DNA from 2 places in the Bradyrhizobium sp. USDA 372 genome. Region 1 is predicted to be linked to the other one. Evidence: predicted binding sites of a transcription regulator. Region 1 holds the regulator's gene; the other holds the start of a gene.
What was found. The regulator PhoB, encoded in region 1, activates phosphate uptake and scavenging genes when phosphate is short. The targets are predictions, from matches to a motif close to TGTCATNNANCTGTCAT.
Positions count from the first base shown of each region.

Region 2: a site for PhoB is predicted at 2,931-2,947, ahead of AB7M16_RS27300 (YdcH family protein). Genes of this name have one in related genera too.

Region 1 is NZ_JBRJHR010000001.1:3,544,137-3,559,751, reverse strand. It holds gene AB7M16_RS16925 (haloalkane dehalogenase) at 1-458, shown strand, start outside; gene AB7M16_RS16920 (SelT/SelW/SelH family protein) at 470-697, shown strand; gene AB7M16_RS16915 (GNAT family N-acetyltransferase) at 716-1,147, shown strand; gene AB7M16_RS16910 (lysylphosphatidylglycerol synthase domain-containing protein) at 1,570-2,625, shown strand; gene AB7M16_RS16905 (ATP-binding protein) at 2,672-3,964, shown strand; gene pstS (phosphate ABC transporter substrate-binding protein PstS) at 4,115-5,128, shown strand; gene pstC (phosphate ABC transporter permease subunit PstC) at 5,338-6,327, shown strand; gene pstA (phosphate ABC transporter permease PstA) at 6,332-7,177, shown strand; gene pstB (phosphate ABC transporter ATP-binding protein PstB) at 7,174-7,995, shown strand; gene phoU (phosphate signaling complex protein PhoU) at 8,007-8,723, shown strand; gene phoB (phosphate regulon transcriptional regulator PhoB) at 8,738-9,445, shown strand; gene AB7M16_RS16870 (GcrA family cell cycle regulator) at 9,716-10,228, opposite strand; gene AB7M16_RS16865 (acetylornithine transaminase) at 10,689-11,897, shown strand; gene argF (ornithine carbamoyltransferase) at 11,897-12,832, shown strand; gene AB7M16_RS16855 (Hsp33 family molecular chaperone) at 13,003-14,010, shown strand; gene AB7M16_RS16850 (IS110 family RNA-guided transposase) at 14,445-15,615, shown strand, end outside.
Region 2 is NZ_JBRJHR010000001.1:5,823,938-5,839,552, reverse strand. It holds gene AB7M16_RS27310 (EAL domain-containing protein) at 1-1,192, opposite strand, end outside; gene AB7M16_RS27305 (NAD(P)/FAD-dependent oxidoreductase) at 1,395-2,519, shown strand; gene AB7M16_RS27300 (YdcH family protein) at 2,665-2,844, opposite strand; gene AB7M16_RS27295 (YdcH family protein) at 3,174-3,380, shown strand; gene AB7M16_RS27290 (hypothetical protein) at 3,510-3,728, shown strand; gene AB7M16_RS27285 (hypothetical protein) at 3,826-4,077, shown strand; gene AB7M16_RS27280 (GGDEF domain-containing protein) at 4,074-4,784, opposite strand; gene purE (5-(carboxyamino)imidazole ribonucleotide mutase) at 4,927-5,415, shown strand; gene AB7M16_RS27270 (5-(carboxyamino)imidazole ribonucleotide synthase) at 5,412-6,518, shown strand; gene aqpZ (aquaporin Z) at 6,562-7,284, opposite strand; gene rpsU (30S ribosomal protein S21) at 7,544-7,840, shown strand; gene AB7M16_RS27255 (tetratricopeptide repeat protein) at 7,942-8,592, shown strand; gene AB7M16_RS27250 (hypothetical protein) at 8,619-9,524, opposite strand; gene AB7M16_RS27245 (cupin domain-containing protein) at 9,617-9,901, opposite strand; gene AB7M16_RS27240 (calcium:proton antiporter) at 9,914-11,011, opposite strand; gene AB7M16_RS27235 (sodium:proton antiporter) at 11,146-12,624, opposite strand; gene AB7M16_RS27230 (alpha/beta hydrolase) at 12,578-13,372, opposite strand; gene AB7M16_RS27225 (hypothetical protein) at 13,399-13,569, opposite strand; gene AB7M16_RS27220 (NAD(P)(+) transhydrogenase (Re/Si-specific) subunit beta) at 13,583-14,980, opposite strand; gene AB7M16_RS27215 (proton-translocating transhydrogenase family protein) at 15,020-15,337, opposite strand; gene AB7M16_RS27210 (Re/Si-specific NAD(P)(+) transhydrogenase subunit alpha) at 15,349-15,615, opposite strand, start outside.

The sequences.
Region 1 (15,615 bases):
AATTCAGGACGCAAGGCGAGGGGGAGGCCATGGTCCTCGAGGCGAACGCCTTCGTCGAACGCGTGCTGCCCGGCGGCATCATGCGAAGTTTGAGCGAAGACGAGATGGCGCCTTATCGCGAGCCTTTTCCGACGCCGGACAGCCGTCGTCCCGTTCTTGCATTCCCGCGTGAATTGCCGATCGCCGGCGAGCCCGCCGATGTCTATCACGCGCTGCAATCGGCTCATGCGTCGCTGAAAGCGTCCGCCTATCCAAAGCTGCTGTTCGCGGGCGAGCCGGGAGCCGTCGTCACTCCCGCATTTGCCGAGACGTTCGCGGCCTCGCTGCAGCACTGCGCGCTCGTCCGCCTCGGGCCCGGTCGGCACTACCTCCAGGAGGATCACCCCCATGCGATCGGCCGTTCCGTGGCCGGCTGGATCGCCGGCATCGAAGCGGTGCGTCCGCAACTTGCGGCCTGAAGGAGGATGAGATGTCCGACGTGACCATCATCTATTGCCGGCCGTGTGGATATGAGAAGCGCGCCAAGGAGGCGGCCGCGGCGCTGCGCCGGCAGCTGGGGCTGGAATCGGATCTCGTCCCCGGCAAGGGCGGCGTTTTCCAGGTGAAGCTCGGCGACCGGATTGTCGCCAGCCGCAGCAAAGGTCATTTTCCTGACGGCGACGAAATCGTGGCGGCCGTCAATGCCGCCCGGGACTGAGCCGGGGAGGCTTTTGCGATGTCGATTGTCTGGTCCGACGATCTCGCCGGTGTCGACTGGGATGAGCTGTCCGCGCTCTACCGCATCGCACCGCTCGGCACCAAGACACCGGCCGATCTCGCGCTCGTGTTTGGCAACAGCATGTTTCGAACCTTCGCTTATGAGCAGGGGCGCCTCGTCGGCGCAGGCCGCGTACTCGCCGATGGCCGCGACTGCGCCTATCTCTGTGATGTCGCAGTGCACCCGGATCATCAGGGGCGGGGTCTCGGCCGCGACATGATCGAACGTCTGCTTGCGCGTTGCCGCGGCCATCGCAAGATCATCCTCTACGCCGTGCCGGGCAAGGAAGGCTTTTACGAACGCCTGGGCTTCAGGCGGATGACCACGGCCATGGCGATCTTCGAGGATCAGGCCGGCGCCTTTGGCCGCGGCTATTTGGCCGCGCCTTGAGTGCGGTCTGGAGCCCGCGACCTTCCGGCGCATCGGAAAATCCGGGAACGATGCCGGGATTGCCCCCTCTTTCAACAGGCGGGCGGGCCCCATAGATTGACGTCGGCTTAAGGCGTGACGGAACATTGTGCGGCCGAAATCATCAAAACTTCATGGCCCCTGCGCAGGATCGCCATGGAGATTCGCGCCAGGCCTTGCCGCCGAAAGCGCCAACCCCTGCACCGGGAGCCGCTACCCTGCCTAAAATATTGAAGGCACGCGTTTTTGTTCGAATTGCCGAATTCCACTTCGGCCGAAAACGCGCTAGTGGAGGGGCGGGGGGCATGCGCGATGCCGGCGCCGGCAGCGCGGGTTCGTTGAATGCCTGCGCGTCCGCCTGTCCGCCGGCCACCCTGGCCGTTGAAGCGTTGTTCGAGGTCTAGATGCTGGAAGCCATACGCAGGGTGACGACGTTTCTGCGCCAGAAGCAAATCCTGCATAAGCTTGGAGTTGTGATCAGCATCGCGGTCATCAGCATCGCTTGCTATGTGCTCTACCACATGCTGCGGGGCATCGATTTCAACGAGGTCCTCGAAGCGATCAAGAGTACCGAGCCGAGCCAGATTGCGATGGCGGCGCTGTTTGTCGCTGCGGGCTATTTCACGCTGACCTTCTACGACCTCTTCGCCACGCGCGCGATCGGCCATGCCCATGTGCCCTATCGCATCAACGCGCTCGCGGCCTTCACCAGCTATTCGATCGGCCACAATGTCGGCGCATCCGTCTTCACTGGCGGTGCGGTGCGCTACCGCATCTATTCGGCCTACGGGCTGAACGCGATCGACGTCGCAAAGATCTGCTTTCTCGCCGGCCTGACGTTCTGGCTGGGCAATGCCGCCGTGCTCGGCCTCGGCATCTCCTACCATCCGGAGGCGGCGGCCTCGATCGACCAGCTGCCGGCCTGGCTGAACCGGACGCTGGCGCTGATGATCATCGTGGCGCTGATCGGCTATGTGGTCTGGGTCTGGACCCAGCCGCGGGTGGTCGGCCGCGGCCCCTGGACCGTGGTGCTGCCGGGCGGGCCGCTGACGCTGCTTCAGATCGCGATCGGCATCGTCGATCTCGGCTTCTGCGCGCTGGCGATGTACGTGCTGGTCCCGGACGAGCCCAATCTCGGCTTCGTCGTGGTCGCGGTGATCTTCGTCTCGGCGACCCTGCTCGGCTTCGCCAGCCATTCGCCCGGCGGCTTGGGGGTGTTCGACGCCGCCATGCTGGTCGGCCTCTGGCAGATGGACCGGGAGGAGCTCCTGGGCGGCATGCTGCTGTTCCGCGTCCTCTATTATCTGTCTCCGTTCGTCCTATCTGTAATCTTGCTGACGTTTCGAGAAGTTATCATCGGCGCCCGATCGAAGCGGTTGCAACAGGCGGCGCTCAAGCTGGACCCCGGTCCTGCGCCTGAAGCCGCCTATGTGAGAGAGCGCAGCGACAGCGGCGCCTGACCGGTGTCAGGTCCTTAAGGACAGCCCCCAGGAGAAGCCCGCCCCGATGGCGATCGACGCCCCCTCTTCTCCCTCCGCCCAGCCCTGGTCCGACCGGCTGCGGCACTCGACCATCATTCTGATCGCCGCGGCGCTGGCGCTGTCCGTCGTGGTCTCGCTCGGCGAATTGTCGGCGCTGCACGCCGCAATCGTGTTCCTCTGCATCGCGGCGGCCGCCTTGATCCCGTGGCGGCTGCACGATCCCGCCGCCTCCCGCGACGACGTCAGGCGCATCAACCCGGTTGAGAGCGCGGCGGTGGCCGCGGTGGTTGCCGGCATGCCGGATCCGGCGGTGCTGCTCGACCGCGCCGGCCGCGTCGTCCACCTCAATGCCGCGGCCGCCCAGCTCGCGCCGGCGCTGCGCCGGAACGAGCTCGCCCAGTTCGCGCTGCGCTCGCCGGAGATCATCACCGCGCTGCGCGAGGCCATCGCGACCACCGAGCCGCGGCGCGCGACCTATCTCGATCATGTTCCGGTCGATCGCTGGATGGAGCTGATCATCACGCCGGTACCGGTGCCGACCAGCTTCGGCGGCACCGACAAATGCATGCTGATGACCTTCCACGACCAGACGCCGCTGCGCCGGGTCGAGGAGATGCGCGCCGATTTCGTCGCCAATGCCAGCCATGAGCTGCGCACGCCGCTCGCCGCACTGTCCGGTTTCATCGACACGCTGCAGGGCCAGGCCAAGGACGATCCAAAGGCACGCGAGCGCTTCCTCGGCATCATGCACAATCAGGCGACGCGCATGGCGCGCCTGATCGACGATCTTCTGTCGCTGTCGCGGGTCGAGCTGTCGGCCCATGTCCGGCCGGACACCCTGGTCGATCTCGTCCCGATCATCCGCCAGGTCGCCGACGGGCTCGAGCCGCTGGCGCGCGAGCGTCAGGTCGAGGTGGACATCCACCTGCCGGAGCCGCCGGTGATGATCGCGGGCGACCGGGAGGAACTGCTCCGCCTGTTCGAGAACCTGATCGAGAACGCGCTCAAATATGGCGCCTCGGGCGGACGCGTCATCGTGTCGCTGACATCGAGCGCGGCCACTGATGGAACTCAGGAAATCCGGGTCATGGTTCGCGATTTCGGCCCTGGCATCGCGCCCGAGCACCTGCCCCGGCTGACCGAGCGCTTCTACCGGGTGGATGTCGGCGACAGCCGCTCGCAGGGCGGCACCGGGCTCGGATTATCGCTGGTGAAACATATTCTTAACCGTCATCGCGGTCGGCTTCTGATCGAAAGCGTGCCCCGGCAGGGCGCCACTTTTACCGCCTGTTTTCCCCAGGCCAAGACGCCGGCTTAGACCCAAAAATCAAGCGATTTCAGTCGGTTGACTGTGTCATCCAGCTGTCACGAAACCTTCGTAAAAGCACAGCCGACCGCTCCTAAAGGGGCGGCGCGGGGAGCGCGATCGGGCGCGGATGGCGCTTCGCTCCCCTGTATGGAGACCAGCATGAATTTCCTCAAAACTCTCGTCGCTGCTGGCTTGGTCGCCGCATCGGCGACGGCAGCCTTTGCTGCCGACATCACGGGTGCCGGCGCGACGTTCCCGTTCCCGATCTATTCGAAGTGGGCTGACGCCTACAAAAAGGAGACCGGCAACGGTCTGAACTATCAGTCGATCGGCTCCGGCGGCGGCATCAAGCAGATCCAGGCCAAGACCGTGACCTTCGGCGCCAGCGACGCGCCGCTCAAGGCCGAGCAGCTCGAGAAGGACGGCCTCGTCCAGTGGCCGATGGTGATGGGCGCGATCGTCCCTGTCGTCAACCTCGAGGGCGTGAAGCCCGGCGAACTGGTGTTCGACGGCGAGACCCTGGCCAACATCTATCTCGGCAAGATCACCAAGTGGGATGATGCCGCGATCAAGAAGCTCAATCCGAACGCGAAGCTGCCCTCGGAGGCGATCACCGTGGTCCGCCGTTCGGACGGTTCGGGCACCACCTTCAACTTCACCAACTACCTCTCCAAGGCCAGCGCGGACTGGAAGAGCAAGGTCGGCGAGGGCACCGCGGTCGAGTGGCCGGTCGGCGTCGGCGCCAAGGGCAACGAAGGCGTGTCGGGCAATATCAGCCAGACCAAGAACTCGATCGGTTACGTCGAGTACGCCTATGCCAAGCAGAACAAGCTGACCTACACCGGTCTCGTCAACAAGGCCGGCAAGCCGGTTCAGCCGACCGTCGAGGCCTTCCAGGCGGCCGCCTCCAACGCCGACTGGGCCAAGGCGCCCGGCTATTACGTCATCCTGACCGACCAGCCCGGCGAGAAGTCCTGGCCGATCACGGCGGCGACCTTCATCCTCATGCACAAGTCCGCCACCGACAAGGCGGCCTCGCAGGAAGCCATCAAGTTCTTCCGCTGGGCCTTCAAGAACGGCGGCAAGGCGGCTGAAGAGCTCGATTATATCCCGATGCCGGACAGCGTCGTCCAGCTGATCGAGAAGACCTGGGCTGCCGAGATCAAGAGCTAAGTAGAGCTCTCGTGTCCCGGACGCGGTGCGGCCCTGGCGATGCAAAGCATCGTCCAGTGTGCCGCTCCGCAGAGCCGGGACCCACAAGCACCAGGCCCCGGATCAGCAGCGCACCGCTTCGCGCTGCACCGCATCCGGGGCACGGGACCGCCACCAACAACAAGCGTATATACGTATATAAATGGGTACAGGGGATCGGCGTGGCTGAGATGGCTGTCGAGAGCAATGTGATTGATGCTGCCGGTCCATATGATCGCGCCAAGGCCTTGAGCGCGTTCAAGCTCGGCGACGTCACCTTCTACTGGATCACGCGGTTGTCCGCGATCTCGGTGCTGCTGATCCTCGGCGGCATCATCATCTCGCTGATCGTCGGTGCGTTCCCGGCGATCAAGGAATACGGCATCTCCTTCCTGTGGACGCAGCGCTGGGCGCCCTCCGCCGATCCGCCGGTGCTTGGCGCGCTCGGGCCGATCTACGGCACGCTCGTCACCTCCTTCATCGCGATGCTGATCGCCATTCCCGTCGGTCTCGGCATTGCGATCTTCCTCACCGAGCTCTGCCCGCAATGGCTGCGCCGCCCGATCGGCATGGCGGTGGAGCTGCTCGCCGGCATCCCCTCGATCATCTACGGCATGTGGGGCTTCTTCGTGCTCGGCCCGTTCCTGGCCAACACCTTCCAGCCCTTCATGATCAGGGTGTTCGACGGTGTTCCCGTGCTGGGCGCGATCTTCGCGGGTCCCCCGTCCTATCTCAGCCTGTTCAACGCCGCCCTGATCCTCGCCATCATGGTGCTGCCTTTCATCACCTCGATCTCGGTCGATGTGTTCAAGACGGTGCCGCCGGTGCTGAAGGAAGCCGCCTATGGCGTCGGCTGCACCACCTGGGAAGTCGTCCGCAGCGTCGTGATCCCCTACACCCGCGTCGGCATCATCGGCGGCGTCATGCTGGCGCTGGGCCGTGCGCTCGGCGAGACCATGGCGGTGACCTTCATCATCGGCAATTCGTTCAAGATCTCCTCGTCGATCTTCGCGCCGGGCACCACGATCTCGGCCGCGATCGCATCCGAGTTCGCCGAGAGCGACGGCCTGCACCAGTCCGGCCTGATCCTGCTCGGCCTCCTGCTGTTCGTGCTGACGTTCTTCGTGCTCGCGGCCGCCCGGTTGATGCTGCTGCGCCTGGAAACCAAGGCGGGGAAGTGAAGTCATGAACCCGATCTATTCGCGCCGCCGCCGCTGGGACATCGTCATTCGCGGTCTCTGCATCGCAGCCGCTGCGTTCGGCGTCACCTGGCTCGCGCTGATCCTGATGACGTTGCTCTACAACGGCCTGGCCGGGCTCAACCTCCAGGTCTTCACCGAGAACACGCCGCCGCCCGGATCGAACGAAGGCGGTCTGCTCAACGCCATCGTCGGCTCGCTGATCATGACCGTGATCGGCGTCGGCATCGGCGCGCCGCTCGGCCTGTTCGCCGGCACCTATCTTGCCGAATACGGCCGCAACGACAAGCTGACCTCGGTGATCCGTTTCATCAACGACATTCTCCTGTCGGCGCCCTCGATCATCATCGGCCTGTTCATCTACGGCGCGGTGGTGGTGCCGATGCGGGGCTTCTCGGCGATCGCGGGCAGCCTCGCGCTCGCCGTCATCGTGATCCCGGTCGTGGTGCGCACCACCGAGGACATGCTGCTGCTGGTGCCGAATCCGCTGCGCGAGGCGGCCTCTGCGCTCGGTCTGCCGCGCTCGCTGGTGATCAAGCGCATCGCCTATCGTGCCGCGCGTTCGGGCCTCATCACCGGCGTGCTGCTGGCGACCGCCCGTGTCGCGGGCGAGACCGCACCGCTGTTGTTCACGGCGCTGTCGAACCAGTTCTTCAGCCTCGGCCTGAACAAGACGATGGCGAACCTACCTGTCACCATCAACAACTTCGTGCAGAGCCCCTACGAATATTGGAAGCAACTCGCCTGGAGCGGCGCGCTGCTCATCACCCTGACCGTGCTTGCCCTGAACATTGGCGCGCGCATCCTTGGCGCCGAGAGGACTGCAAAATGAGTGAAATGTCTGTTTCCGTCAGCGCGCCGACCGTTCATCCCGGCTCGCAGCCGCTGCCCGAGGCGCCCGCCAAGGTCACCGCGCGCAACCTGAATTTCTACTACGGTGAGCACCACGCGCTGAAGAACATCAATCTGACGCTCGGCACCAACCGCGTCACGGCGTTCATCGGCCCGTCGGGCTGCGGCAAGTCGACCCTGCTGCGCATCTTCAACCGGATGTACGACCTCTATCCGGGCCAGCGCGCCACCGGCCAGCTGCTGCTCGACCAGACCAACATCCTCGACGCCAAGCTGGACCTCAACCTGTTGCGGGCCCGGGTCGGCATGGTGTTCCAGAAGCCGACGCCGTTCCCGATGACGATCTACGAGAACATCGCCTTCGGCATTCGTCTGTACGAGAAGATCTCGAAGTCCGAGATGGACGGCCGCGTCGAGAAGGCGCTGCGCGGCGGCGCGCTGTGGAATGAGGTCAAGGACAAGCTCAATGCCTCCGGCCTGTCGCTCTCCGGCGGCCAGCAGCAGCGCCTCTGCATCGCCCGCACCGTCGCGGTGCGGCCCGAGGTGATCCTGTTCGACGAGCCTTGCTCGGCGCTCGACCCGATCTCGACCGCCAAGGTCGAGGAGCTGATCCAGGAATTGTCCGAGAATTACACGATCGCGATCGTCACCCACAACATGCAGCAGGCGGCGCGCGTCTCCGACAAGACCGCCTTCATGTATCTCGGCGAGTTGATCGAGTTCGACGATACCAGCAAGATCTTCACGTCGCCGAGCGATCGGCGCACGCAGGATTACATCACCGGCCGGTTCGGCTGAGGAGACGGAATATGGGTTCTGAACATACCGTAAAGGCCTTCGACAGCGACCTTCAGGAGCTCACTCGCCTGGTCGCCGAGATGGGCGGCATCGCCGAGCGCATGATCGTCGATTCCGTCGACGCGCTGATCCGCCGCGACGTGGCACTCGGCCAGCGCGTCGTCACCACCGACGCCGATCTCGACGCGCTGCAGAAGCGCATCGAGGAGCGCGCCGTGCTCACCATCGCCCGCCGCCAGCCGATGGCCGTCGACCTGCGCGAGATCGTCGGCGCCATGCGCGTTGCGACCGATCTCGAGCGCATCGGCGATCTTGCCAAGAACATGGGCAAGCGCGTCGCGGCGCTGGAGACGGATTTCCATCCGCTCAAGCTGTTCCGCGGCCTGGAGCACATGACAGACCTCGTGCAGCAGCAGGTCAAGAGCGTGCTCGACGCCTATGCCGCGCACGATTTGCCGGCGGCGATGGCGGTGTGGAAGGGCGACGAGGAAGTCGACGCCATCTGCACCTCGCTGTTCCGCGAGCTCCTCACCTACATGATGGAGGATCCGCGCAACATCTCGTTCTGCATCCACCTGATGTTCTGTGCCAAGAACATCGAGCGGATCGGCGACCACGCCACCAACATCGCCGAGACCGTGTTCTACATGATCGAGGGCCAGGCGATCACCGACAAGCGGCCGAAGGGCGACATGACGACCTTCGCCACGACGGTGCCGAATACCTAAGGAGCGACGACAACATGGGCGCACGCATTATGGTGGTAGAGGACGAGGAAGCTCTCACCGAGCTTCTCCGCTACAACCTCGAAGGCGACGGCTATGACGTCGAGACGGTGATGCGCGGCGACGACGCCGACACCCGCCTCAAGGAGCACATTCCCGATCTGATCGTGCTCGACTGGATGCTGCCGGGCCTGTCGGGCATCGAGCTGTGCCGGCGGCTTCGGACCCGTCCCGAGACCAAGCAGCTGCCGATCATCATGCTCACCGCGCGCGGCGAGGAGAGCGAGCGGGTACGGGGCCTCGCAACCGGCGCCGACGATTACATCGTCAAGCCGTTCTCGGTGCCGGAGCTGCTCGCGCGCGTGAAGGGTCTGCTCAGGCGCGCCAGCCCCGAGCGGCTCGCCACCGTGCTCGCCTATGGCGACATCGAGCTCGACCGCGACAAGCGCCGCGTGGCGCGCTCGGGCCGGCCGATCGATCTCGGCCCGACCGAATATCGCCTGCTGGAGTTCTTCCTGGAGCATCCCGGCCGCGTGTTCTCGCGCGAGCAGCTGCTCGATAGCGTCTGGGGCCGCGACATCTATATCGATGAGCGTACCGTCGACGTCCATATCGGCCGCCTGCGCAAGCTGCTCAATCTCGGCCGCGAGCAGGACCCGATCCGCACCGTCCGCGGCGCCGGCTACGCGCTGGATGATCGCTTCGCGAAGGCCGAGCAGACGTAGGCGTTTCGAGCTGTTGTTTGGCGAGCTGTGGCCACAATCTCAGCCGTCATCCCGGCGCGCGCGCAGCGCGAGCCCGGGATCTCAGCGCGAGCGCTTGCGCTCGTCGCGATCAACCCAAGGACTTTGTTTGGCGAAGACCCGGCGTGACCATCTCGCGCAGCAATTGCGCCCTGTGGTTATGGATCCCCGCCTTCGCGGGGATGACACTGAGTAGGTGGCGCCGTCATCGTGTGACGGCTGTAATCTCGGCGATCAACTAATCCCGCAAGCTCAGCGCGTGCTCGGCTTCGCCGGTGCGCGACGGCGGTCCGCTGCGGGCTGATAGGCCACGCGCGAATGCTGGGCGCAATAGGGCAGGCCCGAGAGCGCCTTGCCGCCGCAGAAGAAGAAATCCGGGCTCGAGGGATCGCCGACCGGCCAGTGGCAGGTCGCCTCGTTCAATTCCAGCAGCGACAGCCGCTGGCTCATCGGCACCACGTTGTCGTAGGTAACCGGCTCGGCTTCCACCTCGACCTCGAAGGCCTGCGCCAGCGCGGTGTTACCGCGCGCAACGGGTCGCGTCACGCGCATCATGTGCTGCGCGGGCCGTGCCTTGCGCGGCCGCGGCGCTGCCGATGAAGGGCTCTTGGCGCGGCCGGACAGGCCGAGCCGGTGCACCTTGCCGATCACGGCATTGCGGGTCACATTGCCGAGCTCCGCCGCGATCTGGCTGGCCGAAAGTCCGGCCTCCCAGAGCTTCTTCAGCTGCTCGACGCGATCATCGGACCAGGTCAAAACCGTCATTGCACCCTTTCCCTCGCAGCGCGCCTGCCATCCTGGAGCCTTCGCCGCGATTGCCTAAAGCCTTGAAAAACCCGTGCCGCCAGAATCCCTTAAGGCTCGCCGGGCGCGCTCAAGACGCCCGAACGTTTACGCCGGTACATGAGGACTTTTGGGATCAGAACTGCTGCACGAGATGTCGTATCTGACAGTCCAAACGCTACAATATGGCGTGACTCCCGCGCAAGAGTCCGCCGACTCGCTTCCACATGTTCCGTGGCGAAAAACCCGCAAAATCGGCACCGCAAGACTACGGATTCAGCGTTTCGCGAGGCTTTCCGGGCGGCATTGACACCCGTCTTTCCAAGCATAAGATAGTGCCACGTGCCGCCCTTAAAAGGCGGCACGTTTCGTTTTCCGGGGCCGGTCAATGGTGCGTTGCGCAATGCGTGCCTCACACCGTCCGCAACATTCAAGTGACGTCATGACTAACAGCGCCGCGCCGCATTTGCTCCCCGTCTTCGCCAGGGCCGACCTCGGTTTCGAGCGCGGCGAAGGCTGCTGGCTGATCGCGACCAATGGTGATCGCTATCTCGATTTCACCTCGGGCGTGGCGGTGAATGCGCTCGGCCACGTTCATCCCGCGCTGGTCAAGGCGTTGCAGGAGCAGGCGACGAAGCTCTGGCACATGTCGAACCTGTTCCAGAGCCCCGATGGCGAGAAGCTCGCAAGCCGCCTCTGCAATGAGAGCTTCGCGGACTTCGTGTTCTTCTGCAATTCCGGCGCCGAGGCGCTGGAAGGTGTGGTCAAGCTCGTCCGCCATCATCACTTCTCCAAGGGCCATCCGGAGCGTTATCGCATCATCACCTTCGAGGGTGCCTTCCATGGCCGCACGCTGGCGACGCTGGCTGCGACGGGATCTGCGAAATATCTCGAGGGCTTCGGTCCGCCGATGGACGGCTTCGATCAGGTGCCGCACGGTGACCTCGACGCCGTGAAGAAGGCGATCGGCCCGCACACCGCCGGCATTCTGATCGAGCCGATCCAGGGCGAGGGTGGCGTTCGTGCTGCACCTCCCGCCTTCCTGAAGGCGCTGCGCGAGCTCTGCAACGAGCGCGGCCTGTTGCTCGCCTTCGACGAGGTGCAGACCGGCATGGGCCGCACCGGCGAGCTCTTTGCCTACAAGCGCACCGGCGTCACACCGGACGTGATGTCGCTCGCCAAGGCGCTCGGCGGCGGCTTCCCGATCGGCGCGGTGCTGGCGACCGCGGATGCGGCCGCCGGCATGGGGCCCGGCTCGCACGGCTCCACCTTCGGCGGCAATCCGCTCGCGATCTCGGCTGCCAACGCCGTGCTCGACGTCATGCTCAAGCCCGGCTTCTTCGACCACGTGCAGAAGATGTCGCTGCTGCTCAAGCAGAAGCTCGCCTCCGTGATCGATCGTCACCCCGATGTCGTCAGCGAGGTGCGCGGCGAGGGCCTCTTGATCGGCATCAAGGCCGTGGTGCCCTCGGGCGATCTCGTCACGGCGCTGCGCGCCGAAAAGCTGCTCACCGTCGGGGCCGGCGACAATGTCGTGCGCTTCCTGCCGCCCTTGATCGTCACCGAAGCGGAAATCGAGGACAGCGTCGGCCGGCTCGAACGCGCCTGCACGGCGATCTCCTCCAGTCAGACCAAGCGGGCGGCAAGCTGATGAGCACGACGCCCAACAAAGCTCCAAAGCACTTCCTGGACATCAACGAGCTGCCGCTGTCGGAGCTCAAGAGCATGCTCGCCGCCTCTTCCGCCATGAAGGCGAAGCAGAAGGCGCAGCAGCCGGTCAGGCCGCTCGAAGGCAAGACGCTGGCGATGATCTTCGAGCGTCCCTCCACCCGCACCCGCGTCTCGTTCGACGTCGGCATGCGCCAGCTCGGCGGCGAGGCGATCATGCTCACCGGCGCCGAGATGCAGCTCGGCCGCGGCGAGACCATCGCCGACACCGCGCGGGTGCTGTCGCGCTATGTCGACGCCATCATGATCCGCATCCTCAATCACGATGCGCTGCTGGAGCTTGCGGCCAACGCCACGGTGCCCGTCATCAACGGCCTGACCCGGCGTTCGCATCCCTGCCAGGTGATGGCCGACCTCATGACCTATGAGGAGCATCGCGGCCCGATCGAGGGCAAGACGGTGGCCTGGACCGGCGACGACAACAACGTGCTGGCGTCCTGGGCCCATGCCGCCGAGCGCTTCAAATTCCAGCTCAACGTCGCAACGCCGCCGGAGCTCGCACCGAAAAAGGTCATGCGGGACTGGATCAAGGCGACGGGCGCGCCGATCGTGCTCGGTACCGATCCCGAGGCCGCGGTGCGCGGCGCCGATTGCGTCGTCACCGACACCTGGGTGTCGATGGGCGACAAGGAGGGCGAGCACCGTCACAACGTGCTCAAGCCCTACCAGGTCAATGCCAAGCTGATGTCGCTGGCCAAGGCGGATGCATTGTTCATGCACTGCCTTCCGGCCCATCGCGGCGAGGAGGTCACGGATGAAGTGATCGACGGCCCGCAATCGGTCGTGTTCGACGAGGCCGAAAACCGCCTGCATGCGCAGAAGGGCATCTTGGCCTGGTGCTTCGACGCGGTGAAGTGACCTTTCTGAAGCCCGGATGGAGCGCAGCGAAATCCGGGGTTCTCAGCGTGCGGAACGATCTCCCCGGATTACGCTGCGCTCCATCCGGGCTGCGCGGCCCGTCGTTCTGAGGACGACGGAATGCGGCCGTTCCCCTTCCATTTCCGCCCACCGACCCCAGATAATGCGCCATGGTTTTCCAATCTCCTGACATGAATACCGGGCCTGAAGGCCCGGTTCGCGCGCCATCATCGGTTCCGGTCGATGACGCCGTGCTGCCTTACGAGGTCGACGCGCTCGACGTGCGCGGGCGCCTGGTGCGGCTTGGCCCTGCGCTCGACGACATCCTCACCAAGCACGATTATCCCGCGCCGGTCGGCAAGCTGCTCGGCGAGGCCATCGTGCTGGCCACGCTGCTCGGCTCGGCGCTCAAATTCGAGGGCCGCTTCATTCTTCAGGCCCAGACCGATGGCCCGGTGTCGTTCCTGGTGGTCGACTACAAGGCCCCGGACCGTCTGCGCGCCTATGCGCGGTTTGATGCCTCGCGCCTGGGCACGGCAAAAGATTCCGGCACGCTGCTCGGTCGCGGCCATCTCGCCATGACCATCGACCAGGGCCCCGACATGAGCCGCTACCAGGGCCTGGTTGCGCTCGATGGCGGCAGCCTGGAAGATGCTGCTCATGAATATTTCCTGCGCTCCGAGCAGATCCCGACGCGCGTGCGCCTCGCGGTCGGCGAGGAGTGGCGCTCGAGCGACGGCGGCAAGCATCGCTGGCGCGCCGGCGGCATGCTGATGCAGTTTCTGCCGAAGGCGCCGGAGCGCGCGCGGCAGGCGGACTTGCATCCCGGCGATGCTCCCGACGGCACCGAGGTGCACAGCGTCACCGAGGACGATGCCTGGGTCGAGGCGCGCTCGCTGATCGAAACCGTCGAAGACGTCGAGCTGATCGATCCCGAGCTCTCCGGCGAGCGGCTGCTCTACCGCCTCTTCCACGAGCGCGGCGTGCGCGTGTTCAATCCGCAGGTGCTCGAGGCGCGGTGCTCCTGCTCGCGCGATGCGGTCGCCGCGATGCTCAAGAGCTTCTCGCCCGACGACCGCGCCGCCATGGTCAAGGACGACAAGGTCGTCGTCACCTGCGAGTTCTGCTCATCGGTGTACCAGTTCACGCCGCACGAGGCAGGCGCGGAGGACGCGTAGCGTCGCCTTCGTCATTGCGAGCGCAGCGAAGCAATCCAGAGCCTTTCCGCGGTGGCAGTCCGGATTGCTTCGCTGCGCTCGCAATGACGAGGCTGGAGAGGCTATTCGCCAAGCGCTCGGACATCGTAGGGTGGGTTAGCGTAGCGTAACCCACCTCTTCTGGTTCTGCGGATACAAACAATGGTGGGTTACGCCTTCGGCTAACCCACCCTGTACCCTTGTGGGGTTCGTGGCGGCCTTCGGATGTAGACTGGCCGTCCGGGCCGATCCGCCGGGAGCAGCCTTGTCCACCTGTGCCTCGAGCACCGACGTAGGAACCGCGCCCCGGCGGAGCGACCGCGATCGAGATCCGGTAGGAGGTCGCGCCAAGAGCGCCGGTACAGGGACTGATCAGGATCGTGGTGGCCCGCCTTGCGAGCAAGGAGGTCTCAACAATGATCGAAGATGTACGCTGGTTCGTCGGGATCGACTGGGCAACGCGGAGCCATAGCGTTTGCCTGCTGGATGCCGCGGGAAGACAGGTTGCGCAGCACGAGTTCGACCATGGCGGCGCCGGGCTGACGGAGTTGCGTGACTGGCTGCTGGAGAAGACCAAGGCCGCACCGGGACAGATCGCCGTGGCGATCGAGATGCCGCACGGCCCGGTGGTGGAGATGCTGCTCGAGCACGGGTTTGCGGTGTTTGCCATCAATCCCAAGCAACTGGATCGCTTCCGCGATCGCTTCACGGTGGCCGGTGCCAAGGACGACCGCCGCGATGCTCATGTGCTCGGCGCCTCGCTGCGCACTGACCGTGCTGCTTTCCGTCGGCTTGTGGCAGACGATGCGGCGATGATTGAGCTACGGGAGTGGTCGCGCCTGGCGGACGAACTGCAGCAGGAACGCACGCGGCTTGCCAACCGCTTGCGTCAGCAGTTGTGGCGATATTATCCCCAGGCCACCAAGTTGACCGACGATGTCGCCGACGAATGGTTCCTGGCGCTTTGGCAGAAGGTGCCGACCCCCGCCAGTGCGGTCAAGGCCAGCGAGAAGGCCATCGCAGGTGTTCTCAGGGACTATCGTATCCGCCGTCTCAATGCGGCGACGGTGCTCGGGACTTTGCGCGAGGCACCGCTGTTCGTAGCCCCCGGCACGACGGAGGCAGCCTGCGCTCACATCCGCAGCCTGGCGGCACGTCTGCACCTGGTCAATCGGCAGATCAAAGAGGCTCATCAGAACCTGGACCGGCTATGTGCCGAGTTCGAAGGAGAGGAGAAGCCGTCGGGGCAGAGCTCGGAGCAGTGCGACGTGACGATCCTACGCTCCTGGCCAGGAATCGGCAGGATCAATCTCGCCACACTGCTCGCCGAGGCCGCAGAGCCCCTGCGCAGACGAGATTACCATGCTCTGCGCGCCTTGGCAGGGGCTGCGCCGGTGACGCGGCAAAGCGGCAAACAACGCTTCGTGATCCGCCGCCTCGCCTGCAACAGGCGGCTACAGAGCGCCGTCCATCACTGGTCGCGTGTCGCCATCCAACACGACGCTGCCAGCAGGCGACGGTATGATGCCTTGCGCAGAAAAGGACACGGTCACGCGCGGGCTCTGCGCAGCGTGGGAGATCGCTTGC
Region 2 (15,615 bases), 2.3 Mb from region 1:
GCGCGACGATCAGCTTGGCTTCCTTGGCGTTGAAGATGTCGGTCGCGGTCAGGCCGGTGGCTTCTTCGCGGCTGCGGTTGAGGATCGTCTCGGCGCTGCGGTTGGCGAGAAGATAGCGGCCGTCCTTGACCTGTTCCACGATCAGCGCAACCGGGATGTTGTCGACCACGAGCTCGAGGAACTTCTTGGTGCTCTCCAGCTCCTCCGACAGCGAGCGGCGGTCAGTGATGTCCTCGAACACGATGAGCAGAAATTCGGGCTTATTGCTCTCGTTGCGGACCACGATCCGGATCGAGGCGACCGTGCGCTGCGCACCGGCACGATCCACGTCGAACTCGTTGCGGTACTGGCCATCCGGCGAATTGAGTGCCGCCTCGTCGGCCGCCTCGATGCTCGCGGCCGAGGCCGATGCAAACAGCTCCCGCGCATTCCTGCCGACGGCGAAGTCCCGCGACAATCCCCAGAACTTCTCATAGGCGCTGTTGGCGAAGATGTAGCAGCCGTCCTCGATGTTCTTGGCCGCCACGCAGGCCGGCACATGGTCCAGCACCGTCTCCAGGAACTGCTTGGTGGAGGCGAGCTGCCGCGACAGCCTGCGCTCCTCGCTGACGTCGAGATGGGTCGCCACCGAGCCACCGTTCGGCAGCACGAAATATTTCACCAGGATGGCCCGTCCGTCGGGCAGCTCCGTGATCAGGCCGTTGACGCTCGATGCCTTGTCGTAGAACTCGGCGTCGGAGGCGGCATTCAGCACCCCGCGCCTGCGACGAAGCTCGAGAAGGTCGTGGCCATTCATGCCAGGCCGGACTTCCGACCGCGTCAGGCCATAGATCTCGAGATAGCGGTCGTTGCAGAAGATGATGCGGCGCTGCGCATCCGTCATCACCACGCCCTGGTTGAGATTGTTCATGGCGGAGGAGATGAAGGCGTTGCGCCGCAGCTGCAAACGCCTGGACCGGCGCAATGAGGAATGGATCCACAGCCCGATCGCGGCGAGGAACGCGCAGACCACGATGCCGGCGATCAGGGCTTCCCAGATCACGCCCGGATCAAGCCCGGTGAGATCTGCCGCCACGGCAAGGCTGTCCGATGCCGCAAAGGCGCGCGCAGGCGCGCCCGTGCCGGCCAGGCATAGGAGGGCCTGCACAGCAATCGAAAGCGTGCTGCCCACGTGCCAGTTCTTCTCAGCCATCAGCCACCCGCGATTTCAACGTCGGATTGTCTGGCCTCGCGGGTTTGGATCGGGTAAACGCCTGAGGGAACAACAGAATAATGTCACGTGAAATACGGCAATTGCCCTGACATGATAAACGCCTTCTTAACGGAAGCCCCGCCTGCGCGCCCCTGCCCGGGCCATACGCCACCGGTGCTTCCAACTGGTATCCTGCACAACCATGGATAGGGTCGACTGCGTCGTCATCGGAGCCGGCGTGATCGGTCTCGCGGTGGCCCGAAAGCTCGCCCAGGCCGGGCGCGAGGTGATCGTGCTCGAGGAAGCCGAGGCGATCGGCACCGTCACCTCCTCGCGCAACAGCGAGGTGATCCATGCCGGCATCTATTACCGCGCCGGGAGCTGGATGGCGCGCATGTGCGTGGCCGGCAAGCACGCGCTCTACCGCTACTGCGACGAGCGCGGCATCCCGCACAAGAATTGCGGCAAGCTGATCGTCGCGACCAGCCCGAAAGAGACCGAGAAGCTGCAATCGATCAAGGCGCATGCCGAGGCCAACGGCGTGCTCGACATGCAGCTGCTCTCGGGCGAGGTCGCACGCGCGCTGGAGCCGGCGCTCGCCTGTGACGCCGCGCTGCTGTCACCGTCGACGGGCATCATCGACAGCCACGCCTACATGCTCTCGCTGCGCGGCGAAGCCGAGGACGCCGGCGCGGCTTTCGCGTTTCACACTCCGCTGATCCGTGCCAGGGCGGCGGCCGGATTTATCGAGATCGATGCCGGCGGCGAGGCACCGATGACGCTGCAATGCAGCCTCCTCGTCAACGCCGCGGGGCTGTCGGCGACGCATGTGGCGCGCAGCATCGACGGCATGCCGCTGGACCGGATTCCAGCGACCTATCTCGCCAAGGGAAACTATTTCAGCTGCAACGCCAAGGCGCCGTTCTCGCGCCTGATCTATCCGGTGCCCGAGCCCGGCGGATTGGGGGTGCACCTGACGCTGGACATGGCAGGACAGGCGCGCTTCGGGCCTGACGTCGAATGGATCGAGACGATCGATTACGAGGTCGACCCCTCACGCGCCGAGCGGTTCTATCCCGCGATCCGCAAATACTGGCCGACGCTGCCTGACGGCGCGCTGATGCCGAGCTATTCCGGCATCCGCCCGAAGATCGTGCCCCCGGCCGTGGCCACGCAGGATTTCTTGATGCAGGGCCCGCGCGATCACGGCGTTGCAGGCCTGATCAATCTGTTCGGCATCGAATCGCCGGGATTGACGTCCTCGCTCGCGATCGCCGATCACGTCGCCGAGCTCGCAGACATCGAGAGCGCTTCGAGAAGCGGATAAGTGTTGGTATCGAGACCACGCGTCCAAACAAGAGTGAGCGCCGCGCAAACCTGTTGCACGGTGCACACCTTGCAGCAGGGATGAGCACGAATGCTCTCATCCCTGCGTGAAGGATGTGATCAACTCTACACTGTCACGGGGGTTACTAGTGGAGCGTGTCGCCTTGCTTCAGACGCTCGATCTGGTCCTTGACCATCAACTTCCGGCGCTTCAACTCAACAATTTGCAGGTCGTCTGTTGAAAGGTGCACGAGAGCTTCGTGCAATTCGTTTTCGAGAAGTTTGTGCTTCCGTTCCAATTCAACGAGATGTGCCTGAATTGTCATTCGAAACCTCCTCGGTAGGGTTGAACCTCAGGATTCGATCCGGACGCCTAAGTCTACATCACCGATTCGTCCTGTCGATGGGTAACCGTCGTCGCCGCGTCATTTTTGAAAGTTCATATGTAACGAAGCGTGACTAGGGGAACCACGCCGGAAAAATCCATGATATCAATGCGCCGGCGCCACGCCGCAGCTCCTCGCAGAAATATCTTGCGGGAGATCGGCGACGAGGGATCGCAGATCGCTTGCGATCACGCGGCGCAAGGACGATAATTTCCACAGGGCATCCACAGCCCAGATCTCACGCCTATCGGTTTTCGGCCACCGCAGACATGACCAATGAAGATGAGCGTGAGCTCGAAGCCGAGCTCACCCGGTTGCAGCAGGAACACCGAGATCTCGATGCGGCGATCGATGCGTTGCATCAATCGCCCGCCCCCGACCTGTTGCGGTTACAGCGCCTGAAAAAGCGCAAGCTGTTGTTGCGCGACCGCATCGCTTTCATCGAAGACCAGATTACGCCCGACATCATCGCCTGAGCCTGGGCCGGTCTCGCGCGGCGCCCGCCGCTTCCGAATCCGCTTGACTCAATAAGAACAAAATAGGAACATTCGCGGGCGCCCCACCACCTCAGAGAACGCTCAAGACAACACACGAGGACAACGCAGATGTCGGCGACCGCCCTTCTCGACAACAGCCATTATGAACAGGCCTGCGATCAGGCGATCGCGATGTGCGACGGCAATCTGCGCAGCACCATCAAGGCGCTGATCATGGCCAACGAATATCTGGAAGCCGAGCTGGAGGAATTGCAGGCGGCAATTTCCGCGGGCTGCATTCCGGAGACTTCGCGCAGCAAGATGCGGAGCAAGAGCAGCGCCGCCTGATTTTCAAAGCGCGAAGAGACCGCGCTTTGTTTTAAGCATGATCTTGTCGGAAAACCGCTTGACACTTTTCCGGATCATGCTCCATCGGAGCAACGCCATGTCGGATGTCACCTATTACGTTGCAATGCCCTTTTTGATCGATGATGACGGATCCCCCGTCGCAGGCGCGGCAGAGGAGTGTCAGTCCTCGACGGCGGCGCTGCGACGCGCAGAGATTCTGGCGCGCGGCGCCGGCCATATCGGCGCGGTCGCATTCAGCCGCAGCGGCGATCCCTTGACCGGCGAGTTCGGGGATGCGACGCTGCTGCGCAAATTCGGCAACGTGCCGGAAGATCTTGCAACCCTCTAGACTAGCGCTCGCTGCGGAGCCTGATCCGCCGCTTCGTGCCGGCGGTGCGCCTTGCGCACATACATGGCGGCATCCGCCTCCTCCAGGGCGCGAGCTGCCGCGGACTGCGGACCGAGCAGGGCGACGCCCGCCGAGGCGCCCGCGGTCACGTGCTGGCCGCGAAAGACGAAGGACAATTCGTCGATCGCCTGCTCCAGGGCGGCGGCCTTCGCCTTGGCATCGGTCTCGCTGAGATTCCAGAGCAGCAGCGCGAACTCGTCGCCGCCGAGGCGGCCGACCACGTCGGAGGCGCGGACCTGTCGCGTCAGCGTGGCGACAATCGCCTTGAGCACCTCATCGCCGGCGGCATGACCGAAGGAATCATTGATCGGCTTCAGCCGATCGACGTCGAGCACGATCAGCGCCCCGCTGGCGCGGTAGCGCTTCATATAGGCGATGGCGCGCGCGAGCTCGCGCTCGAAACCGCGCCGGTTGGGGATATCGAGCAGGAAATCGGTGTCGGCGGCCGCCTCGAGTTCCGAGATCCGCAGCAGGGCTGCCTTCAGCTTGCTCCTGAGGCCGCGAATGGCCGCCTTGCTGTCGTCGGCAGCAGGCGCTCCGCGCAAGGCCGGTTTGGCCGCGCGGCTCGAAGCGGCTTTGGATCGGCCGGCGCTGATGGTCCGGCCCTTTCCGGCCTTCGCAGAGCTCGCCCTTTTTGGTTTCTTCATGGGCATCCTGCTCAATGAAGGCTTGCGGGGATTCACCAAGACAGGATAGTGGATTCCCTTCTCCTTGCCACCGCCTTGCGAGCCGCCGGCCGGAAACGTTAATCTGGCCTATCTTTCTGTTTTTCTGGGCACAATTGACGTCATGACCGCGCCAATCGCCATCATCATGGGCAGCCAGTCGGACTGGGACACGATGCGGCACGCCGCCGACACGCTTGACGCGCTCGGCATTGCTGCCGACAGCCGCATCGTCTCGGCCCACCGCACACCCGACCGGTTGTTCGCTTTCGCCAAGGGCGCCAAGGCCGCGGGTTACAAAGTCATCATCGCCGGGGCCGGTGGCGCGGCACATCTGCCCGGCATGGCGGCAGCGCTGACGGAACTCCCGGTGTTCGGCGTTCCCGTCGAATCCAGGACGCTCAAGGGCGTCGATTCGCTCTATTCGATCGTCCAGATGCCCGCGGGCATCCCGGTCGGCACCCTCGCCATCGGCAAGGCCGGCGCGATCAATGCCGCGCTGCTGGCGGCCGCCGTGCTGGCGTTGTCGGACCCGGCCCTGTCGGATCGCCTCGCCGCCTGGCGCAAGGCGCAGACCGAGGCGGTCGCCGAGCGCCCGGAGGACCAGGCGTGACGGACACCAGGCACGTGAAGCTGAAGCCCGGTGACACCATCGGAATCCTCGGCGGCGGACAATTGGGCCGGATGCTGGCCATGGCCGCGGCGCGGCTCGGCCTGCGCTGCCAGGTGTTCTCGCCCGATCCGGATTCGCCGGCCTTCGACGTCGTGCTGAACGCGACCTGCGCCGAATATGCCGACGTCGAGGCGCTCGAGTTGTTCGCGCACGATGTCGACGTCATCACCTATGAATTCGAGAACGTGCCGGCGGCAGCCGCGCTGGTGCTGGACGCGCGCCGCCCGGTGCTGCCCAATCGCAAGATCCTCGAGACCACCCAGGACCGGCTCGCCGAGAAGGATTTCGTGACGCGGCTCGGCATCGGCACTGCCGCCTATGCCGACGTCACCTCCGTCTCCTCGCTGCGCGAGGCGATCGCCAGGATCGGCCTTCCGGCGGTGCTGAAAACCCGCCGCTTCGGCTATGACGGCAAGGGCCAGGCCATCATCCGCGAGGGCGACGACATCGCGAAAGTGTGGACCAGCCTCGCCACCAAATCGGCGATCCTGGAGGCCTTCGTGCCCTACGAGCGCGAGATCTCCGTGATCGCCGCGCGCGCGGCCACGGGCGAGGTCGAGTGCTTCGACGTCACCGAGAACGAGCACCGCGACCACATCCTGAAAATATCGCGTGCACCCGCGCCGATCCCGGATGCGCTCGCCGAAGAGGCGCGCAGCATCGCCGGCAAGATCGCAACCGCGCTCGACTATGTCGGCGTGCTCGCGGTCGAGATGTTCGTGCTCGCCAACGGCACCGGGCCGAAGGTGCTGGTCAACGAGATCGCGCCGCGCGTGCACAATTCAGGACACTGGACGCTCGACGGCGCGTCCATCTCGCAGTTCGAGCAGCACATCCGCGCCATCGCCGGCTGGCCGCTCGGCAAGCCGGTGCGCCACGGCGACGTCGTCACCATGACCAACCTGATCGGGGACGAGATCAACGACTACGAAAAGTGGCTGAGCGTGCCCGGCGCGACCGTGCACATCTACGGCAAGGGCACGCCGCGCCCCGGCCGCAAGATGGGCCACGTCACCGAAGTCAGGCCGCCCCGGGACGAGTGACGGGATCGCAGCAGAGGCTGCAATCCCGCCGGGTGCTTTTCGATTACGCCGTCTTCACGCCCGCAACGACGCCGGTGGGCTCCTCGCTGAGCCAGCGATAGATCACCCCGCCGAGCGCGCCGCCGATCAGCGGCGCGATCCAGAACAGCCAGAGCTGCGACAGCGCCCAGCCGCCGACGAACAGCGCCGGGCCGGTGCTGCGCGCCGGGTTCACCGAGGTGTTGGTGACGGGAATGCTGACGAGATGGATCATCACCAGCGCGAGCCCGATCGCCAGCGGTGCGAAACCCGCCGGCGCGCGGCCATGGGTGGCCCCCATGATGATGAACAGGAACATCATGGTCATCACCACCTCGGTGAGGAAGCACACGATCATGCTGTACTGGCCGGGCGAATGCGCGTCATAGCCGTTGGAGGCAAAGCCCTTGCCGACGTCGAAGCCGGGCGCCCCGCTGGCAATGACATAGAGCAGCCAGGCGGCAATGATCGCCCCCGCCACCTGGGCGACGATGTAAGGCAGGACCTGCCCCGCCGGAAAACGGCCACCGGCGGTAAGACCGACCGTGACGGCCGGGTTGAGATGGCAGCCGGAGATGTGGCCGATCGCATAGGCCATGGTGACGACGCTCAATCCGAAGGCCAGGGACACGCCGACCAGCCCGATTCCCACCTGCGGGAAGCCGGCCGCAATCACCGCGCTTCCGCAGCCCGCGAATGTGAGCCAGAAGGTGCCGATGGCTTCGGCAGCATATTTTTTGATGTCCATTGTGGTCCCCTCATTGCAAGAATCCGGATCAAAGCTCCGGCGCGGCCCCGTCCTCGGCGCCAAACCGCCCAAATCGGGGCCGCATGGAGGTATTTTCGCCGCATTTAATGGCCGAACTTGGCCCGAAAACCCGCTTGGCCGGTGGACATCTGCTGTTTTGTCTGATACATCCGCGCGCTCAAGGTTAAGGGCTTGCGCGTTTCGCCATCCCCTTTGACTTACCAGAATTCAAATCCGATCCACTTGAAGAGGATGCCGCGTGCAGGTTCTCGTTCGCGATAACAATGTTGATCAAGCCCTCAAGGCGCTGAAGAAGAAGATGCAGCGCGAGGGAATTTTCCGCGAGATGAAGCTCCGCGGTCATTACGAGAAGCCCTCCGAGAAGAAGGCCCGCGAAAAGGCCGAAGCCGTGCGTCGTGCGCGCAAGCTCGCCCGCAAGAAGCTGCAGCGCGAAGGCCTGCTGCCGATGAAGCCGAAGCCGGTGTTCGGCGCCGGCCCGGGCGGCGATCGCGGCGGTCGTGGCGGCCCCGGTGCAGGTCCGCGCGGACCGCGCTGATCCGATTCAGCAAGACTTCAGTTTTCGATGACGCGGGCCCCAGGCCCGCGTTATTGTTTTGAGGACTTGTCGGATCAAGCTCTAGCGCGAGCGAACCGTAGATGGCCTCCCCTTTCCCTCAGCGCGGCTTTGCGCGACGGCGTCGGATCTGGCAGCCGCCGCTCGCGGTGGCGTTGACGGGAATCGCGCTGTGCGGCTGCTCGTTCGATCTGGGATCGCTGATGCCGGAGAAGGACAAGCCGCAGGAAGCGCCCAAAGCCACCGCGCCGGCCGAGGGCGCGGTAAGCGCCGGCAACGTCACCGAAGCCCAGGCCCATACCGCGAAGGCCCAGTCCCTGGCGAAGTCAGGCGAGACCACGGCAGCGCTCGACGAGTTCAACCGCGCGATCGGCCTCGATCCCTATAATGCGCAGGCGCTCTATGGCCGCGCCCTGATCTACCAGGGCAACAACCAGCACGACTTCGCGATCGCCGATTTCAGCGCGGCCAGTGGCCTCAACCCGCAAAAGGCCGAGCCGCTGCTCGGCCGCGCCACCAGCTATCTCGCGCTCGGCAAGGTCAAGGAGGCCGCAGCCGATCTCGATGAAGCCTCCGAGGCGGATCCGCACAATGCCCAGGTCTGGACCGCGCGCGGTCAGGCCTATGAGCGGCTGGGCGACAAGGCCAAGGCGGCGGCGTCCTACACCAGGGCGGTCGCGCTTCGTCCACGCGACGAACCCGCCCGCAGCGGTCTCGCCCGCGTCGGCGGCTGACCGTTTGGTGTGGCCTGAGCGTAGTTCTAGTCGGGCGTAGCGCTCTTGGGCAGAACGGCGTTGAACATCGACTTCATGCCCGACAGCATCTCGTCGGCGACATTGGTCTTCTTCGGCCGCGGCATGGAGGCGCCCGCATCGGCACGCAGGTCGAGCGGGGGCGCGATCACCGGCACGGGAATGTCGGCCGGCGGCGTCACCCGATTCGGATCGTCGTTGCCGACCGAGGCCGTGTAGGGCGGATTGGAGCCCGCATTGCCATAGGCCTCGAGCGAAGGCGTCGAGACATTGATCGGCGGCGGCAGCGGACGGACCGGGGACGGCTCCACATTCACGACCCGCGGGGCCTCCGGCGTGCGGGCAGCGTCCCGCACCGCAGGCTCGGCCGGCTTGGTCTCCGAAGCGCGAGCCTCGGCAGGCTTGGTTTCCGACGATTTGGCCTCGGCAGCCTTGCCCTCGGGCGATTTGCGCAGGCGCTCGATCGCAGCACGCGCCAGATCGTTGGCGTCGGGAGCCGGGGAAGCCGCCGTCGGGGCTGAATTGGCCTCAACCACCGGAGCAGAGACAGCCGGTGCGGATTTCGCCGCGGCCTTGTCGCGGGTAGAGGGTCGGCCGCGCGGGGCGGCGTCAGCGGGAGCCACGTCTGCGGCCTTGGTCTCGGCGGCCGGCGGACGATCGGCCGGCTTCTCGGCTGCCGCCTTGTCCGTCACGCTCTTCTCGGGAATTCCCTTGGCCTTGACGCCAGGCGCGGGAAGGTTGGCGCTATCGGTCGGCTTGCCGTCGCCGCCGGTCTGGGCAGGCGCGGTCACGGCGGCTGGGGTGTCGGCGGCCGGCTTGGCGTTGATGTAATGATTGACGATGTAGGCCCCGATGATCGTCGCGAGCACCGAGGGGAAAATATCCATCGAAATTTTTGCGAGGTATTTCAGCATTCCGACCACTCCCCGCGCGACCTGATGCGGGAACTTTAGGGCATTGTGAGGGATCAACTGCGACGGATCGATGGCAAAGGGTGGCGCGCCCCCTAGCGTTTCAGCTCAATTTCAAGGAACACGATCTCAGTTGAGGTTTCGTTAAGTACGTCATGCTGGACGCCGGCCTTGCGGAAATAGGATTTTCCGGCGGAAAGCTGCGCCTTGGACCGTTCGCCATTGGGCGCCACGATGGTCATCTCGCCGGCGGCGACCGGAACGATCACATAGTCCATCCCATGGGTGTGATGGCCGGTGGCGCTGCCGGGGGCAAGCCGCCATTCGGTCACCCGGACCTCTTCGTTGTCGATCTGGACGTCGGACTTGGCGGCAAGCACCGGGAGCTCCTTCTAGGGCACGAAAACCATGAACACGTAGACGGCAAATACCACCATATGCACCAGGCCGAACAGGACGTTGGTTCTGCCTGTGCCGAAGGTCAGCATGCTCAGGAAGAAGGTCAGCAGCAAAAGGACGCTGCCCTGGGCGCTGAGGCCGAGCTCGAGTTCCTTGTCGAGCGCATAGGTCGCGACGCCGACGGCAGGAATGGTCAGGCCGATGGTCGCCAGCGAAGAGCCGAGGGCGAGATTGATGCTCTTCTGGAGGTCGTTCCTGCGCGCCGCCGCGACGGCCGCAACGCCCTCGGGCATCAGGATCAGCAGCGCGACCAGAAGGCCGGCGAAGGCCGGTGGCGCCCCGATCCTGGCGTCCACGGCATCGACCACCAGCGAGAATTTCTTGGCGAGCAGCACGACCGCCAGAAGCGAGACCAGGAGCAGCACCACCGTGAGCGCGAGTGCCCCTGCAGACACGTGCGCCGCCCCGCCCTCGCCGCCCGCACGTTCGTGCACGAAGTAATCCTTGTGCAGGACGGTCTGGGTGTAGAGGAACACCGCATAGAGCGCGAGCGTGACCACGTCGACGAAGCCGAGCTGGACCGCCGAATAGACCGGCCCCGGCGTGGTGGTGGTGTAGTTCGGCATGATCAGCGTGATGGTCGCGAGCGCGAACAGGACGCTGAGATAGACGTTGGCGCCGGAGAGCTGAAAGCCCTGCTCGCGATAGCGCAGGCCGCCGATGAAGATGCAGAGCCCGACGAGGCCGTTGCAGACGATCATGACCACGGCGAACACGGTGTCGCGGGCCAGTGCCGGGGCAGGCTTGTCGCCTAGCATGATCGTGGTGATCAGCGCGACCTCGATGATGGTCACCGACAGCGTCAGCACCAGCGTGCCATAGGGGTCGCCGACCCGCTCCGCGATCACCTCGGCATGATGAACCGCAGCGAACACCGTGCCGAACAGGATGACCAGGAGGACGATTGCGAAGAGCAGTCCGCCAAACGACAGCGTGAACACGTAACCCGTCGCGCTGACGGCCGCGAACAACAGCACGGCCAGCGCCGGAAAGACCCAGGCCGACCGGGGCATCGGATCATGCGCGCTCATCCACCGGCTCCAATCCCAGCATGATCCGGAAAAGTGTGTTGCGGTTTTCCGATATGATCATGCGCAATCGAAAAACCGAGGTGCGATGAAATTCATCGCAGCTCGGCCGAGCAGTAGCAAATCGGCCGGCAGATTCAATGCCAGTGCAGGATCGGCGCGACCGGCAGGAACGTCAGCAACAGGAACAACGGGATCAGCACGGCGCCCGCGCGCAGGAGATAACCGAAGAAGCTCGGCATCTCGATGCCGTTCTCGCGGGCGATGCTGCTCACCATGAAGTTCGGCGCGTTGCCGATATAGGTGAGCGCTCCCATGTAGACGGCTCCCATCGAGATCGAGGCGAGCGTGCCCGAGAGCTCATGCATCAGCACCTGCGGGTCGCCGCCGGCGAGCTCGAAGAACAGCAGATAGGTCGGCGCATTGTCGAGGAATGCCGACATCAGTCCGGTGAACCAGAAATAGGCGACCTCGCGCGGGGTGCCGTCCGGCGCCGTCACGGCCGACAGCAGCCAGGCGAACGCGCCGTGATGGCCGGCATTGAGCATGGCAATGACCGGGATGATGGCGACGAAGATGCCCGCGAACAGCTTTGCGACCTCGCGGATCGGCTCCCAGGTGAAGCCGTTGGCCTGCCTGTGCTCGTCGGGCGTCAGCCATACCGACAGCGCCGCGATGGCCAGCAGCACCAGATTGCGAACGAGGTCCTCCAGGTCCAGCCTGGTGCCGAGAACATCGAACGCGATGCCGGGCCTCCACATCGCGGAGGCGAGCAGGCTGGCGACGATGGCTGCGATCAGCACCAGATTGACGAGGCCGCGGATGCGCAACGGCTCGCCACGGCTTGTGTCAGTCGGAGGCGGCTCGCTGCGAAAGCGCCAGACGTCGATGACGGCGAAGATCGCGAGCAACAGACCGGCAACCAGCGCGGTCTGCAACCAGATGGTCCGCGTGGTCCAGAAGAAGTCGACACCGTGGAGGAAGCCGACGAAGAGCGGGGGATCGCCGAGCGGGCTCAGCGCGCCGCCGACATTGGCCACCAGGATGATGAAGAAGATGACGACATGGGCGTTGTGGCGCCGCAGCCGATTGGCGCGGATCAAGGGGCGGATCAGGATCATCGCGGCACCCGTGGTGCCGACGATGCTCGCCCCCAACGTGCCGAGCGCGAGGATGCCGACATTCGCCGCCGGCGTGCCCTTGATGTCGCCCGTGATGAGAATGCCGCCGGCAACGACATAGAGCGCGAACAGCAGCACGATGAAGCCGAGATATTCGGCGAGGATGGCATGGACCAGCGCCGCCAGCATCGCCATGCCGCCGGCGAAGACGACGAGCGCGGCGAGCGCCAGCAGCGACCAGGCAGCTGTGATCTTGCCGTAATGGTGATGCCAGATCTTTGGCAACAGCAGCGGCCCCAGTGCGATCGACAGCAACAACCCGGCAAAGGGCAGCGCATGGGGCCAGCGCATCGCCGCGCCGTCGAGCCCGGTCGCGGCAAGCGCATTCTGCGGCAGAAACGTCAAGCAGGAGACGGCGAGCGCGGGAACGTAACGTTGAGCCAAGCCGTCAGCCGCCAATGAAGCCTCTCGCCGTTTCGATCGCACCATATTGATCGAGATTGTCGTGCCCGCCCTCCATGCGAACGAACCGCTTGGGCTCGCGGGCGAGTGCGAACAGACGCTCTCCGAACACGATCGAAATGACAAGGTCATTGGTGCCATGCATCACCAGGAGCGGCACCGTGACGCGCGAGATGCGCTCGTCGGAGGGAAACGGGTCGCGCATCAGCAGGCGCACCGGCACGAACCGGAACGACGAAGCTGCAATGTCGGCCGTCGACGTATAGGGGGCTTCCAGGATGAGCTTTCCAATGCGCTGCTCCGAGGCGAGCGCGACCGCCACGCCGGTCCCGAGCGAAAAGCCCCAGGCGACGATTCGTTCCGCCGCGTAGCGCGCGGTCGTGAAGGCGTAGGCGGCCGCGGCATCGCGCAACAGGCCTTCCTCGCTGGGCGCGCCGCTGGAGCCGGCATAGCCGCGATAGGACAGCGCGACGAGGCCGGTACCGTCTGCGGTCATCGCCTTGAAGCGGCCGACAGGACCGGCGAGAAAATCACCATTGCCTGGAAAATACAGGATCACGGGACGACCGGGTTTCGCCGGCACGTGCCAGACGATGACCTTCTCGCCGTCCGAGGTAGTCAGGACATGCTCTTCCGCCTCGGGAAGGCCCGCAGCATCGGGTGCGGTGCGACCGACGGGCGGGATCGGAAACAGCATCTCGCGCTGGCGGAGATACAGCACGACGAGACCGGCAAGATAGACGGCCACGAGCAGGATGACGGTCCATTTGACGATGGTGATCATTGCGCGGCCGGCCCCGATCCAGACTAGGGCTTGCGACGGCTCCGCAGCAATTTCATGACGTCGGGCCGGAGACTCGCCGGAACGTCGCGACAGCCGCACGCCGCCTTGTGGGCAGCGTGCCAGGCGATGCGCTGCTCGCGCGTCGCCTTGGGCGGCATGCGATGGGACCGGTGCCAATCCTTGTTGATGGCCACGGTCCCTCCCTCGCTACATCGCCTTGACGATGTTCTCGGTGACCTTCTTGGCGTCGCCGAGGAGCATCATGGTGTTGTCGCGGTAGAACAGCGGATTGTCGATACCGGCATAACCCGAGGCCAGCGAGCGCTTGATGAACATCACCGTGCCGGCCTTCCAGACCTGGAGCACCGGCATGCCGTAGATCGGCGAGGTCTTGTCCTCTTCTGCGGCCGGGTTGGTGACGTCGTTGGCGCCGATCACGAAGGCGATGTCGGCCTGCGCGAATTCGGAGTTGATGTCCTCGAGCTCGAACACCTCGTCATAGGGCACGTTGGCTTCGGCGAGCAACACGTTCATGTGGCCGGGCATGCGGCCGGCGACGGGGTGAATGGCGTACTTCACCTCGACGCCTTCCTTCTTCAGGATGTCGGCCATCTCGCGCAGCGCGTGCTGGGCCTGCGCCACCGCCATGCCGTAACCGGGCACGATGATGACCTTGGAGGCGTTCTTCATGATGAAGGCCGCATCGTCGGCCGAGCCGAGCTTTGCCGGCTTCTGCTCGCCCGTGCCGCCGCCGGCCGCAGCGGTCTCGCCGCCGAAGCCGCCGAGGATGACCGAGATGAAGGACCGGTTCATCGCGTGGCACATGATGTAGGACAGGATCGCGCCCGAGGAGCCGACCAGCGCGCCGGTAATGATCAGCGCGGAATTGCCGAGCGTGAAGCCGATGCCGGCCGCGGCCCACCCCGAATAGGAGTTCAGCATCGAGATCACGACCGGCATGTCGGCGCCCCCGATCGGGATGATCATGAGCACGCCGAGCAGAAGCGCCAGGATGACGTTCAGCCAGAAGAACACGGGGCTGCCGGTGACGACGAGACCGACGATGCAGGCGACCAGCGCCACCGCGAGCGCGATGTTGATCACGTGGCGGGCCGGCAGGATGATCGGAGCGCCGCTCATCCGTGCCGAAAGCTTGAGGAAGGCGATCACCGAGCCGGTGAAGGTCAAAGCGCCGATGGCGACACCGAGCGACATTTCGACCAGGCTCTGGGTGTGAATATTGCCCGGCGTGCCGATGTCGAACGCCTCGGGCGCATAGAACGCGCCGGCGGCGACCAGCACCGCGGCCATGCCGACCAGCGAGTGGAAGGCCGCGACGAGTTCCGGCATCGACGTCATGGGCACGCGCCGCGCGATCACCGCGCCGATCGCGGCGCCAATCGCGATGCCGACGATCACCAGCACCCACGCGAGACCGTCAGCCGGCGGATGGTTGGCAAGCGTGGTGGCGACCGCGATCGCCATGCCGATCATGCCGAACAGATTGCCCTGGCGCGACGAAGCCGGGCTGGATAGCCCACGCAGCGACAGGATGAACAGCACTCCCGCCACGAGATACAGAAATGCAGAGAGGTTGGCGCTCATCTCAGGTCCCCATTGATCCCATCAGCCCGAGGTGGCCGCTCACTTCGACTTCTTCTTGTACATCGCCAGCATGCGCTGGGTGACAAGGAAGCCGCCGAAGATGTTGATGCAGGCAAAGATCAGCGCGACGAAGCCGAAGGCTCGCGCCCAGCCGGAGCCGCTCGAAACATTGGCGACGCCGCCGGCAAGCAGCGCACCGACCACGATCACCGAGGAGATCGCGTTGGTCACGCTCATCAGCGGCGTGTGCAGCGCGGGTGTCACCGACCACACCACGAAATAACCGACGAAGACGGCGAGGACGAAGATCGACAGCCGGAAGATGAAGGGGTCGACGACCTGTGCAGCGTGCTCCATAACGGGTCTCCTTAAGCCTTCGGCTGGAAGTTCGGGTGGATCACGGCGCCGTCCTTGGTGAGCGCAGTGGCCTTGACGAGCTCGTCGTCCCAGTTCACGGCGAGCTTCTTCTCGTTCTTGTCGACCATGGTCTCGATGAAGGAGAACAGATTGCGGGCATAGAGGCTGGAGGCCGAGGCTGCGACGCGGCCGGCGACGTTGGTGTAGCCCACGATCTTGATGCCATCGAGGTCGATGACCTCGCCGGCCTTGGCGCCCTCGACATTGCCGCCGCGCTC